Regions from separate parts of the Methylobacterium sp. 092160098-2 genome, predicted to be linked through region 2. Evidence: riboswitches for the same ligand, from Rfam matches in the RefSeq annotation. Region 2 holds a riboswitch; each other region holds the start of a gene.

Region 1 (5,223 bases), 1.8 Mb from region 2:
CGACCGGCGGCTGCCGCTGTCGGTCTTCATCATCGCCCACAACGAGGTGGACCGGATCGGCGCGACGATCCGGGCGGTGCGGGGCCTGACCGACGACCTCGTGGTGGTCGATTCGGGCTCCACCGACGGCACGCAGGCGCTGGCGGCCGCGCTCGGCGCGCGGGTGATCCACAATCCCTGGCCGGGCTACGGCCCGCAGAAGCGGTTCGCCGAGGAGCAGTGCCGGCATGTCTGGCTCCTGAACCTCGACGCCGACGAGGTAGTGCCGGAGGATCTCGTCCGGGAGATCCGGGCCCTCTGGGCCGCGGGCGAGCCGCGCCGGCCGGCGTGGCGGATCGGCATCGCGGAGATCTTTCCCGGCGAGGGCCGCCCGCACCCGCTCGCCTACACCCTGACGCCGGTCCGGCTCTACAGGAAGGACCGGGGCCGTTACGCCGCCTCGCCGGTGCACGACCGGGTGGCGCTGGAACCCGGCGTCACGCCGGGGCGGCTCAGGGGCGTGATCCATCATTTCTCGGTGCGCTCGCTCGGCGACCAGCTCGACAAGCTGAATCGCTACTCCGACCAGCAGGCGGAGGACTTGGAGACGCGGGGCGTGGTGATCCCGACCTGGCGGGTGTTCGTGGAACTGCCGGGCAACTTCTTGAAGGCCTATCTCGGGCGCCGCCACTTCGTGCGCGGCACCTACGGCTTCCTGACGGCGATGAACTACGCGATCTCGCGGCATCTGCGCGTCGCGAAGCATGTCGAGCGCCGCCGCGTGGCCGCCGCCCGCCAGGATCGGGTTGACCCGCCGGATCCGACCTTCTAGAGCCAGAGCGCCGGAGACGTGGCCGAGCGGCTGAAGGCACTCGTTTGCTAAATGAGCATACCCAGAAATGGGTATCGAGGGTTCGAATCCCTCCGTCTCCGCCATTTAGCCCTAAGATGTTGTAAAAGCAGCACTTTTCTCGCTTCGTCCGGCCAGCTTTGGGGACACAGCGTCATCGTAGCCGTACGGGATGAGGCCAAAGGTGCGGCACCCCGACCACCTGCAATGCCGTCGTGGGCGCTGGTCCCTGCGACTCAGGGTGCCAGCCCATCTCGTCTCCACGGTCGGACAGACCCACCTCGTCCGGGCTCTCGACGCGAGCACCGAGGCTGTTGCGCGGCAGCGACGGTGGATCGCGCTGGCGCTGCTCTGGGACTGGATCGGTGCGCAGACCGTATCGGACGGTTGGGAGCCCGCCCGGGCGGCTGCCCTGACCGGTTCAGGACGGTCCCGCGACGATACCGGGCGCGAGTGCCCCGACCCAACGCCTCATTCTCTCCCCAAGAGACGACCCGAAAGGATGGCCGCGATCATGCTCATCCAGGGGGCTCATCGCGCCAGACCACAATGCTCACGACGCTGGAGCGCTGGTTGAAGGAGATCGATGGGTCCAGACCAAGCAATCTCGGATGCAGCACGCCCTTGCCGTCCGGGAGTTCGCACAAACTCAGCCGTCAAACTATGCCGTCCGCGGCGTGGATCGACGCACCGCGGGTGAGTTCGTCAGCGACGTGCTCCTGCGGAGTCGGGCGTCTCAGGCCACGGTCCATCGACAGATCGCGGCGCTCTCTTCGATGTGGCAGCGGCTCATCAAGCGTGGCTTTGTCGCCGACAATCCGTGGCTGGGCCAGGGTAGCGTCGCGAACGGATCGAGGCAGGAGCCATCGAAGCGCGCCGACACCGCTGATGAGCTTGTCACGCTCCTCACGGCTGATCCTGTGGCGATCATGGGCCAGCGGTAGGGGACGGTGCTGTTCGACCTCATGCGGGTCGGCTTACTGACCGGCTGCCGCATCAGCGAGCCTTGCCAGCTTCGCACCGCCGACATGCGCACAGAGGGGCGAGCGTTCCGCATCTCTCACGGAAAACGGAGCATGCCCGGCGCGTCGTACCAGTTCATGGATCAGCTTGGCCGATTTTGCAGCAGCGCGTTGCACGCTCGTCAGACGGCTGGGTATGCTCGGGTCTCACGCCCGCGGGGCCGGACGGGAAGCGAAGCTGGATCGTGGTGAAGCGATTTGCCACCTTTTGCCAGAAGGTGCTTGGGCCCAGCAAACAGGTCGATGTCCATAGCTTCAGACGATACTTCGCAACTTATCTCCAACGGGCCTCTACGCACACCACAACAGTAAACAGCAGCGTTATCGCCGAGCTTATGGGTCACGCCAAGCCGCGCTCGGCCTTGCCGTATACGCGTCAGGACTCGGACCGGAGCAACTCCGAGCCGCCATCGAGGCTTTAGATCGGGCGATCGAACCACAGGTGATCAAGCCTCTTATAGCCAAACCGTGTCGCTTCGCGTCCGGTCAAGTTCGGCAATGGGTGTGACGCGGTAATTGGCGCGATGCGCGGAAGCGACCGTTCGATAACGGCGAGGTTACGGACCCCATTGTCACAGCGAGGCCACACACGGTCGCCGATCTTCCTCATGGCTTGACGTGGCCTGACAAGGCGACGGATGGTGACAGCGACGGTTCCCTTCGGGGATCAAAAGGGAACGCGGTGAAGGGCTTGCCCTGAAGCCGCGGCTGCCCCCGCAACTGTAAGCGGCGAGCCCAGCACCACCGCGTCACTGGATGTGCCTCATCCGGGAAGACGGTGCGAGGGCGGTGACCCGCGAGCCAGGAGACCTGCCGTCAGTCGTGGTCACACGCGAAACGCGTCGGGCGGGGTGTCCTGACGGGTGTCGAAGCGCCGGGCTGACGCTGGGCGTGGAGACCTCATTCGCGGTGACGTGCCACTCCCGTCGCCCGAGGCTCCCGTGTCCCGTCGTCCCACCATCCGAATGCTCTCGACCTGGTCGGGCGTCGGCCTCGCCGCCCTGGCCTCGGCGGCCGCAGCTCAGGACCGCTCCACGCCGAGTGCGGCGACCACCGAGACGACGCTGGAGGAGATCTCGGTCACCGCCGACACAGCCGTATCCGCATCGCCGCGCGTCGGTCCGGCCGCGAGCGCGGGCTACGTCGGGGGTACGACCGGGATCGGTGGGATCAGCACCCCCGTGGCTTCCGCCAGTTCGGGTGTCATCACGGGCGCACAGCTTAACAGCCGTCCGGTGACGCGCCCCGGCGAGGTGTTGGAGTCGGTGCCGGGCCTGATCGTCACGCAGCACTCCGGCGAGGGCAAAGCCAATCAGTTCTTCTTGCGCGGGTTCAACCTCGACCACGGCACCGACATAGCCCTGTTCCTCGACGGCATGCCGCTCAACATGCGAACCCATGCCCACGGACAAGGCTACGCCGACATCAACTTCCTGATCCCGGAACTCGTCGGCGCGGTGGAATTCCACAAGGGTCCGTATTTCGTCCGCGACGGTGACTTCGCCTCTGCGGGCTCCGTGCGGATCGACTATCTCGACACGACCGCGAAAAACGTCGCCCTGACCTCCATCGGCAGCTTCGGCTACAAGCGCGCGCTCTCGATCGCTACCGTACCACTCGGTGAGGGCAACCTCCTCCTCGCGGGGGAAGCCCAGGTCTACGACGGCCCGTGGGTGGTCCCGGACGCCCTGCGCAAGATCAACGGCGTGGCCCGCTACAGCCAGGGTACGCCGCTCGACGGCTTCTCGGTCACCGGCATGGCCTATGCGGCGCGCTGGACCGCCACCAACCAGATCCCAGAGCGCGCTGTGACGGAGGGGCTGATCAGCCGCTACGGCACGATCAACCCGACCGATGGCGGCGACACCTCGCGCTTCTCGCTCTCGGGCAAGTTCAGCGCAACGGACGACACGGGCGTGACGCGGGCCTCGGCCTACGTCATCCGATCCCAATTGAACCTGTTCAACGACTTCACTTACTTCCTCAATGATCCGGTGAACGGCGACCAGTTCCACCAGCTCGATCAGCGCATCATCGGCGGCGGTGAGGCCCTGCATATCTTCCAGGGCGACCTGTTCGGGAGGCCGATGGAAAACGAGATCGGCGTGCAGACCCGCACCGACTCGATCCGCGTCGGCCTGTTCAACACAACGAACCGGCAGTATCGCTCGGGCGTGCTCGACGACCGGGTGGTGGAGACAAGTGGAGCCTTCTACTTCGACAACCGCGTGCGCTGGACCGACTGGCTGCGCACCAGCGTCGGTTTCCGCGCGGACGGATACTACGCCAGCGTCGTCTCGGACACGCCAGCCAATTCGGGCAAGGCGCGCGATGGCATCGTCAACCCAAAGCTCGGCCTGACGCTCGGGCCGTGGTTCGACACCGAACTCTTCGTGAACTACGGCGGCGGCTTCCACTCGAACGATGTGCGCGGCGTGACCGCCACGGTGGATCCGACCTCCTCGCTGTTCAACACGACCCGCTCGCCCTTCCTCGTGCCCTCCACGGGCTACGAGATCGGCCTGCGCAACCGGTCCATTGCCGGGCTGGAGACGAGCCTCGCCCTGTTCCGGCTCGATTTCGCCTCAGAGAACCTGTTCCAGGGCGATACCGGCACCACGGAGCCGAGCCGCCCGACCCGCCGCTTCGGCGTGGAATGGACCAACCGGTATGCGGTGACGCCCTGGCTCGCGCTGGAGGGCGACCTGACGATCACGAACGCTCGCTTCTCGGACTACGACCCGGTGGGCAACCGGGTTCCTGAAGCGCCGACGACCATCGCGTCGGCGGGCGTGACCTTCGGCGAGCCGCTAGGCTGGTTCGGATCACTCCGCTTCCGCTACTTCGGCCCCCGGCCGCTGATTGAGGACAACGCGATCCGCTCGCGGGCGACCGCGCTGTTCAACGGCCGGGTGGGCTACAATTTCGACAACGGCATCAGCGTCTCGCTGGACGTACTGAACTTGACGAACAGCAAGTCTGACCAGATCACCTACGCGTATGTTTCACGGTTGCCCGGCGAGCCCGCCGAAGGGCTGATCGACCGCGTGTTTCACCCGGTCGAGCCTACGGCGGTACGTCTAACCATCGCTGGAAAATTCTGAAGGACCGGTCCGGTCCACACGGGCTCGTATAAGCCCACCGAGTGCCCCGGAAGCGGGGACGAGGCTTTTGAGCGCTTTCGGGGGCGGGTGCGCCAAGCCGGAAGCCCTGGCAGCTCCGGCGGACCTGCCGTCGCGGGCCTCGATGCAGTGAGGCCGCCGGGAGGCTGCAATGGGCCCTATCTGAACAGCGGCAACTCTGCGCCGAGCACGCAAAGGCCGACCAGAAACAGGGAGCCACCCGCAGCTTCAAGAATGACGCGCAGACGGT
Region 2 (5,223 bases):
CGCATGCACCGCATCGCCAGCGACGTTGTCGCCGAGCTGGGCTCGTCCTCGAAGCTCAATGCGGAATGGGCATTCCTGACGATGCTTCGGGACGAGGGACGCCGGAGCGCCGCGACGTTCCTGACCGATCATGGGCCGGATCTAGGCCGGCGTCCGTCCTTCGACCTCGACCGACTGCTCGAAGGCGTCTGACGCAGCCGGAACGCTCCGTCGCGTGGCAGAGCTCGCAGAACTTGATCAAAATCAAGGCGCCTATATTGATTTATGTCTTATATTTATTTAATATAAATACAGCATGTGTTCCATTTATCAGTCTTGCGCGTTGCAGATCGACGATATCTTGTCAGACTAAATGGGCCTCTGCCCGAGCCTCTTCACACCGGTTCACGCGCATGATCGGCGCGGCACTTCGCAGTCGGACCGGCCCGATTCCGGGGGAGCACCTTCACACCGAAGACCGCTCGTCGCATCCGGCCGGCCCCGGAAACGGCCCGGCGCCCACAGACAGAGGAGTGAACGCTTATGCACACGATCCGGGCTCTTCGCGCGGCGCTGGCCGCCTTACCCCTGTTGACCTTCGCGACGTTCGCGGACGCGACGGCCGCTGGCCCCACACCGGGCAAGGCGCTGGCCGGACCGACGGTGTCGGAAGCCAGGGTCACCATCGGCCGTCACAAGGCACTTCCGAAGAAGAAGCGTATCCATCGCGAGCGGAAGATGTAGGGGCGATCGAGCGACCGCAAATGCACGACTGACTTGACCGGCTGGCTTTGAACCGAACCGATCGAGAGCATGTGCCTGGTGCAAAGCCAGCCGGTCAGGGTATCGGGTTCGTGCCGAACGAGAAGTTTTGGCACGGGGCCACCGCGACCACGGCGATGACGCATGCCGCGATCCACGGCTGGACGGCAAGGCCGGCCCTGAGATGGAGCGGGTCACCGAAGGACCGTATGCCGAATCATGAGCTCGGGCCGCGCGTTCGACAGTCAGCAACACGATGCCAAGAGCGGACCATCGGATTTCCATTCAGCTGAGACGCTCGGCGCCCAGCGGCGCATGAAACAGGGCGTCGATGACCGCTCGTCCGTTCGGTTCAGCATGGCGCATATCCAGCCGCCATCGGCCCGCCGATCTCATTCGGACCCGCGTCGTCCGAGCCCAATCCGGTCCATCACCGCAACGTGAGAGCCGTGCATTCCATTGGGGATCGGACTGTGTCCATAGCGCCACACGTAACGTAACACTGTTACAAAGTTCGTCAGGCCCGTTGACCGGATGCGCGCCGGTGGCGAATATCGTCCGGCCAAGGTTCTTCGGGTCCCGGCCCGGAGCTAAGACGGGAATTCGGTGCGCTTTTCGGAGCGAATCCGAAGCTGCCCCCGCAACTGTGAGCGGCGAGCGCCTGCCACCGATGACCACTGGTGCTTGCACTGGGAAGGTCCGGCGGGCGCTTTGACCCGTGAGCCAGGAGACCTGCCTTCGGCACGATGACGTCCCTCGGGCGGGGTGCCCCGGCGGAGCGCGCGGTGTCGCCGTCTCGTGGGCGACGCTGCCCGTATCCCCGTGGCCTCCACCCGGCAACAGCGAGTGTGTGGTGGCGACCTCCGAACGTCCGTCTCTCGGCGAGCCTGCGCGGTTTTCAGCGCCATCAGCGCGTCGTCCGCGGACTCCGCATCGCGGTCGGCGGCTGGCGCTCGCCGCTGTCCTCTCGGCCGGGCTTCCGATCGAGGACGTGCGGGCGCAGGAGAGCGTGACGTTGGAGGAACTCTCGGTCGAGCAGGTCGGGGAGGGTGCCGGCCGCACGACGGCCTCCGGGCGCGGCACCATCGGCCTGATCGGCCCGACGCCGGGATACGGAGCGGGCACGGCCGTCAGCGCCACGCGCACCGCCACTCCGCAGATCGACGTGCCGGTGGCCGTGTCCGTGGCGCCGCGGGAGACGATCACCGACCTCGCCGCCACCCGCGTAGACCGGGCGTTCAACTATCTGCCCGGCGTCGCCCAGCAGAACAATTTCGGGGGTCTCTCGATCTTCAGTTACGCCATTCGTGGTGTGACGACCTCGGAGATCTACAAGAACGGTTTCCCCCTCAATCGCGGGACCCCGCCTCCGCCCGACGCGCAGAACATCGAACGCATCGAGGTGCTCAAGGGACCGGGGGCGGCCCTGTTCGGACGCAGCGATCCCGGCGGGCTCGTCAACCTCATCACCAAGCAACCCACCGCCGAACGGTTCGTCGAGTTCGGCAATCAGGTCGATTCGTTCGGTCTGACCCGCGGCACCATCGATGCCGGCGGTGCCCTGAACGCGGACGGGACGGTCCTCTATCGCTTCAATCTCGCCGCACAGGGGGCCGGCAGCTTCCGCGACTTCGTGGACAGCGACCGGCTGCTCGTGGCTCCAGTGGTGAGTTGGCAGGTCACGCCGGACACACGCGTTACGGTCGAGACCGAGTTCGTGAAGAACCGCATCGTCTTCGACCGGGGCGTGATCGCGCTCAATCGCCAGCTCGGCTTCCTGCCGCTCTCGCGGTTCCTCGGCGAGCCCGGTCAGAGCACCTACCAGAACAACAATTCGCTGCAGGTCCGCGTCGATCATCGCTTCGATGAGAACTGGCAGATGCGGCTCGCCGCTTACTTCAACACCGGCGATCTGGAAGGGGAATCGGCGGAGATCCGCGGAATCGCCGCCAACAACCGCACCGTCTTTCGCGACCGCAACGTGCGCGACTATCGCTGGGACGTGGCGGTCGGTCAGGCCGACCTGATCGGGCGGTTCGATACGGGCGGCATCGGCCACACGCTCCTCCTCGGCATGGACCGGGAGAGCACCGACAGCCGGACGGTCTATCTGCGCTCGAACTTCCGCACGAGCCCCTTCGCCCTCGACATCTATTCGCCGGTCTACGGACAGGCGCTGCCGCCGATCACCATCCCACGCAACAATATCGAGCGCATCACCAATACCGGCCTCTATGCGCAGGACGAGATCGTCCTGAGCCCGGAATGGCGGGCGCTGATCGGCCTTCGGCTCGACATCTTCGAGCAGAGCTTCCGCGAGCGCGTGGTGCGCAGCCAAGTGGACCAGTCGCGGGTCGCGGCCTCGCCCCGGGCGGGCCTGGTCTACCGGCCGATCCCGGAACTCGCCTTCTACACCAATGTCGGCACGAGCTTCCGGCCGAATATCGGCACCGACGCCGCCGCCGTCACGCGCGGCACGGCGCTGCCGCCCGAGACCGGCCTCGGCTACGAGGTCGGCGCCAAGTCCGAATTATTCGGCGGCAATTTGCTCCTCACCGCCGCCGCCTTCCGCGTGGAGCGGGAGAACGTGCTCACGCCCGACCCGGCGAATACCGGCTTCTCCCTCGCGGCCGGCGCCGTGCGCAGCCAGGGCTTTGAGCTGACGGCTCAAGGACAGATCACGCCGGAACTGAAGCTCCTGGCCGGCTACGTCTATGCCGATGCCCGCGTTACCAAGGACAACGTGCTTCCGGTCGGCGCCCCCCTGGTCAACGTGCCCCGCCACTCCGGCAGCCTGCTCGCGGTCTACGAGCCAGCAGGCGCGTGGCGCGGCTTCGGGATCGGCGGCGGCGTGCGCGGCGTGGGCGAGCGGGCGGGCGACGCGGCGGGGTCCGGCTTCACCCTGCCGGGCTTCATCGCGGTCGATGCGCTGGCCTATTACAAATTCGGCAACGCCCGCGTGGCGCTCAACATCGAGAATATATTCGACACCGATTACTATGAGAGTTCACTGAACGTATTCCGCGTCTATCCGGGCTCGCCCCGTCGCATCACGGGCTCCGTGACGGTGCGGTTCTGATGGCGGTTGAGCCGGTGTTGGCGCTCGGCCGCGTCGTCAAGCAGTTCGGAGGCAGGACCGCCCTCAGCGGTCTCGACCTCACCCTGCGCGCGGGTGAGGTCTATGCCCTGCTCGGTCCCAACGGTGCCGGAAAGACCACCACGATCAACCTCATCCTTGGCTTCCTGAAGGCCGATGCGGGGGAGGTCCGGGTCTGCGGGATCGATGCAGGGACGGATCCCATCGCTGCCCGGGCGCGCACCGCCTACATCCCGGAGCAGGTGGCCCTTTATCCGGGGCAATCGGGATTGGAGAATCTCCGTTACTTCGCGACCCTCGCCGGTCTCGCGATCGATCGGGCGGAGGCCGAGACGCATCTCGCGGCGGCCGGGCTGGCGCCTGAGGCCTGGGCGCGGCCCGCCTCCGGCTATTCGAAGGGCATGCGCCAGAAGGTCGGCATCGCCATCGCGCTCGCGCGAAAGACCCGGCTGCTGCTGCTCGACGAGCCGACATCCGGCCTCGACCCATCGGCGGCGGCGGCCTTCTCCGGGACGGTGCGGGCGGCGGCGGAGCGCGGCACGGCGGTGCTGATGGCGACCCACGACCTCTACCGCGTGCGCGAGATGGCCGACCGGGTCGGCGTGCTGGCGGGCGGGCGCGTCGCCGAGGAGATCGATCCGAGGCGCTGGGCGCACACCGATCTGGAACGCCTCTACATCGCGCGCCTGTCGGGGGCGGTCACGTGAGGCGCGTCCGCGCGGAGTTGGCGCTGCTGTGGCGGGACGCGCGCGTCCGCTGGATCGGCGGCCTGCTCGTCCTGCTCCTGATGGTCACGGGCCTCGGCGCCTGGCAATCCGCCCGCGATTACGGTGCCGAGGTCGCGCGGGTCACGGCCGCAGAGCGGGCCCGCTGGCTCGGGCAGGATGCCAAGAACCCGCATTCCGCCGATCATTACGGCCTGTGGGTGTTTCGCCCCTCGTCGCCCCTCTCAATCCTCGATCCCGGCACCGAGCCCTATACGGGCCGGATGGTGCGGATCGAGGCGCACCTGTTCAACGATGCGGTCTACCGCGCCGTGCAGGATGCCGGCCCCTTCGACCGGGCCGGCCTCTCCGATGTCTCCGATGTCGTCGGCCTCGTTGTTCCCCTGGTGGCGCTTCTCCTCGGCTTTGCCGCCTTCGCGGCGGATCGCGAGCGCGGTACCCTGCGCCTCGCCCTCGGCAACGGCGCGCCGCCCGGCCCACTCTTTGCCGCCCGCTTCGCCGCCCTGAACCTCGTCCTTGCGGTCCTGGTCTGCCTGCCCCTCCTCACGCTCGGCGGCGTGGCCATTGCGAGCCTCGGCACCGCGGGTTGGCAGGCTTGGCCGCGCCTCCTCGTCTGGGTCGCGGTGCAGGCCCTCTACGGTGCCGTCTTCCTGCTCATCG
Region 3 (5,223 bases), on a different contig from region 2:
TGTAGACCTGCCCCACGTTCTGAAGCCCGACCCGCGCGATCCAGTCGCGGTAGACGTCCCAGGTCAGCCAGAGGTTGGCCACCCGCTCCGGCACGTCGATCGGCTGATTGCCGGCATACGACACGGTGGCGCCGTTCACAGTCTGGTCGAACCGGTCGTACTGCGCGTGCAGCAGCGCGAGGTTGCCGTCCAGCCGCCAGCCCGGAGCAAAGCGCCAGCCCAAGGCCAGCTCGAATCCCTGCGAGGACTGGCTCCCCACCTGCGTGGACAGCGTCGGCTGGCCGGGGATTGCCGAGATCAGGTTGTCCTTGACGATCCGGTAGCCCGCGATGGTCCATTCCACGGCACCGTCGAAGGCAAGACCCTTGGCGCCGATCTCGACTTGATCGCCTGTGGCGAGCTTGAAGCCCGCCAGCGACTGGTTCAGCGTGATCAGGCTGTTCACCGGGTCGGTGGCGAAGCTGTACTGGGCGTAGAGCGCGCTGTCCGGCGTCGGGTTGTAGACGAGGCCGAACCGGTAGCCCAGCGCCCGGTAGGTCTTCTCGAACCGCGATCCCGTCTGCAGGTCCTCCCGATTCAGCGTCGGTACGTCGAGGCGCACGCCGGTGAGGAACGAGAGCTTGTCCGACAGGATCAGACGGTCCTCCGCGAAGACCGAGGCTTGGCTCGTCTGCGTGGCGTAGGCCGGACGGGCTCGCCCGTTCTGCGGGAAGAGGCCCGGATCGTAGCCGACGAGCGGCACGCTCGTGGGCTGGTCGAAGTAGAAGTTGTTGGTGTGCCGGAAGTCGATGTGGTTCACGTCGAACCCGGCCACGAACTGGTTGGGCAAGCCGAACAGGCTGCCCCGGAACGTCGCGTCGAGCCGGTCACCGACCTGCTCCTGGCTGTGGTAGATTTCCAGATAGTCGCCCCGGTCCACCAGCCCGGTGCCGCGGTTGTAGGAATATTGCTCGACGTCGAGCCAGTGGCGCCGGCTGGTGAGCCGGTAGGCGGTGTTGCGGATCGTGATGTCGGCCGAGGGCGACCATTCGGTCTTGAGCTGGGTCCAGTTGTCGGCCCAGGTGATCTTCGCGTCCCGGACGTTGTAGTTGTTGAACCGGATGAGATCCGGGATCCGTCCCTCGACGAGCGGCGTGCCCCAGTAGCGGGCGGGCTCCTGGTAGCCGAAATCGTGGCTCAGGGTGAACGCCAGATCGGCGCTCGGCCGGAACAGCAGGGCGGCCGAGACCGCGAGGTTGCGGAAATCGCCCTCCGGCCGGATCCAGCCGTCGGCGCGATTGCCGCTGACGTTGAGGCGATACGCGAAGGTGTCGCCGAACTCCGCTTGACCGATTCCACCGCCCGAATCGAACGCAAGGCGCGCGACGCTATCCGTGCCGACAACGGCGCGGGCGGCGTTGATCGGCACGAAGACCGGCTTCTTCGGCACCACGTTGATTACGCCGCCGATGGCGCCGTCGCCGTAGAGCACCGAAGACGGGCCGCGGAGCACCTCAATCCGCTCGACGTTCCACGTGTCGAACGGGAAGGTCACCGTGTTGGCGCCGACGTAGAAGCGCGTGCCGTCGTAGAGCTGCTGGATCGAGTTCGGGCCGGCGAAGCCCCGGGATGTGAAGGCGCCGTTGCCGTTGCCGGGTGCCGCGATGGTGGTGATGCCGGTGGCGTCCTGGGTCACGGCTTCGGCGATCGTATCCTGGCCGCGCAGCCGCGCGGTCTCACCCGACACGATGTCGAGGCTGGCCGGCGTCTCCAGCGGCGTCAGACCGAGGCGACTCGCGGTCCGGTCGGGGGTGCGCAAATTGAGGCCGTTCGGTGCAGCGTGGTTCGGGTCTCCGCCCGCGCCGGCCACGGCGAGTTCATCCAGGGTGACGGCCTCCTGGGCGGCGGTCGGACTGGCGAGGAGCGCGAGGAGAACGCCGCAGAGGGGAGCCGGCCCGCCGGAGCGGGCGCGATGGATCGAGAGAAGCATGGGGGAAGCGGTCCGTGCACGGCGCGCGCCGGCCCCTTTGTCCTATAAGCATTGTAATAACATTACAATGCCTCGACCATCTGGAAACCTGAGCCTGAACGGGTGCGCGGAGGCCCCCCGGAACAGGGATCGCAGGTCGCGAAACGGTGGAGACGGACATGGGAACGGCGTCGCGGGCGCGCTTGCTGTGGCACGTCACCGCGAACGAGGCCTCGGCGGCCGCCTCCCCTCGGGATTGACGGCGCCTCGACACCCGCCAGGACACCCCGCCCGGCGCGTTTCGCGTGTGACCACGGCTGACGGCAGGTCTCCTGGCTCGCGGGTCGCCGCCCTCGCACCGTCTTCCCGGGGTGACCCAGTGACGTGGTGGTGAAGGGCTCGCCGCTTACAGTTGCGGGGGCAGCCGCGGCTTCGGGGCGGACCCCTCATCGCGTTCCCTTTTGATCCCCGAGGGGAACCGTCGAGGAACAGCTTGGCCGTCGTGCGTCCGGGCGTCAACCGCACGTCCGGGAGTTGTCGTGGATCGACGCGGCGGCCCGCCGGTTCGTTGCGGCGCCGTCGGGAACGATCTAGCCGGTTCGGCATGACGGTCTGGCGTCCCCCTGCGGAGATCCGCGTGAAGGCCTTGGGGCTCCCTCGGCGCGGCGATAGCCTGCTGGTGGCGGAGATCCATGCGGATGACGGGCGGCTGACAGGTGTCCGGCCCCTCGGTGGCAGCGTTGCGTTCGGTGAGAGGGCCGAGGACGCGCTGATCCGGGAGTTCGAAGAGGAGCTCGGCATCACCGTCACGGTGCTCGGCGGCCCGCGCGTCGTGGAGAACATCTTCCTGCACGAGGGGCAGGTCGGGCACGAGGTGCTGTTCCTGTTCCCGGTCGCCCTGCCGCCCGGCCGGTTCGACGGACAGGAGCGCTTCGTCTTCCACGAGGATTGCGGCACCGCCTGCGTGGCGCGGTGGTGCGATCTCGACGGGCTCGACGTCCCGGGCGGGCCGGAACTCTTCCCGACCGGCCTGAAGGCCTGGCTCCGCGCGGCGTGGGACGCGGAGCCCTGACGGGCGCGATCGCGCTGCCGCCTTTGCCGCTGCGCGCGGGCGATGCTACAGCCGTGCAATCCCATCGGTCCGGACGTCCGCGACGCCGCGGCCCATGCGCCCGGACGCTCCGTCCGAAGCGGAGACGGGTGCCGGCGGAAGCATGACGACACGACCTCCCAAAAGCGGCGGGCCGAAGGGGCGCAAGCCTCAGGCCGGCAAGTTCGATGCGGGCAAGTTCAAGCCCGGCAAGTTCCAGGCCGACGGCCGTGCCCGCACGGGCCCGCGCACCAGCGCCCGCGACGCTGCAGAGCGCGCGGCCCGCAATCGCGGCGACGATGCGGGTGCGCGCGATCCCTGGGGTGCGCAGGGCGCCGCAGCCGCAGCCCCGGCCCGGCCCGCGAAGCCGCGGCGCGACGCCGCCGCGCCGCGCGGTCCGCTGGCGGCGAAGCCCGGCAGCCGGCCCGTTTCCAAGCGCTCGGAGGCCCCTGGGCCTGCCCCGGCCCCTGCCCCCGCGCCGACACCCGGTCCGACCCGCCGCGAGCAGCGCGCGGCCGCCTCCGCGACCCTCGCCTCCGGGGTGCAGACCCTGATGGTCGAGCCGGACGAGGCCGGCATGCGGATCGACCGCTTCCTCACCGCGCGTTTCCCGCTCCTGCCCTTCACCCGCGTGCAGACCATCGTCCGCAAGGGCGAACTGCGCGTCGACGGCAAGCGCGCCAAGCCGAACGACCGGCTGGAGCCGGGCATGAGCGTGCGCGTGCCGCCGCTGCGCCTCGACCAGCCCTCCGAGCGCCCGCGCAACGCCGCCCGCGAGCAGGACGATGCCGAATTCATCCGGTCGCTCATCCTCTACGAGGATGCCGACATGATGATCCTCAACAAGCCCTTCGGCCTCGCGGTCCAGGGTGGTTCGGGGACGGTCCGGCACGTGGACGGCCTGCTCGCCGCCCTCACCGGCCCGGATGGCCAGAAGCCGCGGCTCGTCCACCGGCTCGACAAGGATACGGCCGGCTGCCTGATCGTCGCCAAGACCCGGCTCGCCGCCGCGACGCTCGCCAAGAGCTTCCGCTCCCGGGCCGCGCGGAAGATCTACTGGGCGCTGACCGCGGGCGTGCCGCGGGTCCGGCAGGGGCGTGTCTCGACCTACCTCGCCAAGGAGGAGCCCACCGACGCCGACGCGCGGATGCGCGTCGCCAAGCACGGCGACGAGGGGGCGAGCCACGCGCTGACCTACTACGCGATGGTCGATCAGGCCGCCCAGAAGCTGTCCTGGCTGTCGTTCAAGCCGGTGACCGGACGGACGCACCAGCTGCGCGCCCACGCGGCCCATATCGGCCACCCGATCGTCGGCGACCCGAAATACTTCTCCGTGGAGAATTGGGAGCTGCCGGGGGGCATCCAGAACCGACTGCACCTGCTCGCCCGCCGGATCGTCATCCCGCATCCGCGCACCGGCAAGCCCGTGGACGTGAGCGCGCCGCTACCGCCCCACATGGCGCAGAGCTGGAACCTGCTGGGCTTCGACGCCACCCGCTACGACCCGATCGTCGAGGCCCCGGAAGCCTGAGCGGGCAGCCAGGGCACGGCCGGGTTCGTCAGGGCGTCCGGGACTTCCGGCCGCCGCCCTGCGGCGCGACCCGCCGATCGCCGTCGGGGCCGCGCCCGGGATGCCGTCGCGACGGTGCCGCGCCTGGTCGAGTCCGCGCCGGACCTCCTGAGCTGCCGCCACGACCCGGGTCGGGCAGGAGAACCGCTTCGCCCTGCCCGTCGCCCTTCGGCCGAATGCGCGTCTCGATGCCGGTATCCTCGACCCGGCCCGGATGCATCGACGGGACGATCGCCCGTCCGGTCGAGGCTCCTGCAAGCTTCGCTGGCGGATAGGGATGATGGCTCCGGCGGTCCGTCGCGCCTGCGCCGCCGTGCCGGCACGCAGGGTGCAACGAAGACGGGCGCCTGCGTTCGGTTCAAACGATCGCCCAGGTGCCACTGCGGCGACGCGACGCGCCGGATGGCGGGATCCCCGCTTAGAGGACCGCGCGTGAGGCGGTCTCGGTCTCCGGTGAGAGGTCGGTTTCGCGCATCAAAGCGGGCAGCCGCAGGAGCCCCATCGCCGGATCCCCCTTCCATCCCCAAATCATTGTCGCGGGAGATGTGCGCTGCGGTATCCCCGGTGAAAGTGGACCGTCATCGGGGCGGGCCGTGCCGCGCATGCCTTGGCAAT

Evidence for each region. Region 2 has a riboswitch for cobalamin ahead of PQI07_RS02915 (TonB-dependent siderophore receptor). Riboswitches for the same ligand answer to the same signal wherever they lie in the genome.
Region 1: linked by a shared signal. The riboswitch ahead of PQI07_RS11690 (TonB-dependent receptor) and the one ahead of PQI07_RS02915 (TonB-dependent siderophore receptor) in region 2 are both predicted to bind cobalamin.
Region 3: linked by a shared signal. The riboswitch ahead of PQI07_RS34315 (TonB-dependent receptor) and the one ahead of PQI07_RS02915 (TonB-dependent siderophore receptor) in region 2 are both predicted to bind cobalamin.

What each region holds. Positions count from the first base shown of each region.
Region 1 covers NZ_JAQPZJ010000001.1:2,493,083-2,498,305, reverse strand. Annotated here, with positions in the region: gene PQI07_RS11705 (glycosyltransferase family 2 protein) at 1-811, shown strand, start outside; tRNA gene PQI07_RS11700 (tRNA-Ser) at 824-915, shown strand; gene PQI07_RS37860 (DUF6538 domain-containing protein) at 1,002-1,406, shown strand; gene PQI07_RS11695 (hypothetical protein) at 1,441-1,773, shown strand; cobalamin riboswitch at 2,486-2,683, shown strand; gene PQI07_RS11690 (TonB-dependent receptor) at 2,817-4,955, shown strand.
Region 2 covers NZ_JAQPZJ010000001.1:643,445-648,667, reverse strand. Annotated here, with positions in the region: gene PQI07_RS02925 (patatin-like phospholipase family protein) at 1-192, shown strand, start outside; gene PQI07_RS02920 (hypothetical protein) at 523-723, shown strand; cobalamin riboswitch at 1,290-1,496, shown strand; gene PQI07_RS02915 (TonB-dependent siderophore receptor) at 1,733-3,820, shown strand; gene PQI07_RS02910 (ABC transporter ATP-binding protein) at 3,820-4,545, shown strand; gene PQI07_RS02905 (DUF3526 domain-containing protein) at 4,542-5,223, shown strand, end outside.
Region 3 covers NZ_JAQPZJ010000003.1:444,654-449,876, forward strand. Annotated here, with positions in the region: gene PQI07_RS34315 (TonB-dependent receptor) at 1-1,969, opposite strand, end outside; cobalamin riboswitch at 2,254-2,446, opposite strand; gene PQI07_RS34320 (NUDIX hydrolase) at 2,586-3,020, shown strand; gene PQI07_RS34325 (RluA family pseudouridine synthase) at 3,163-4,569, shown strand.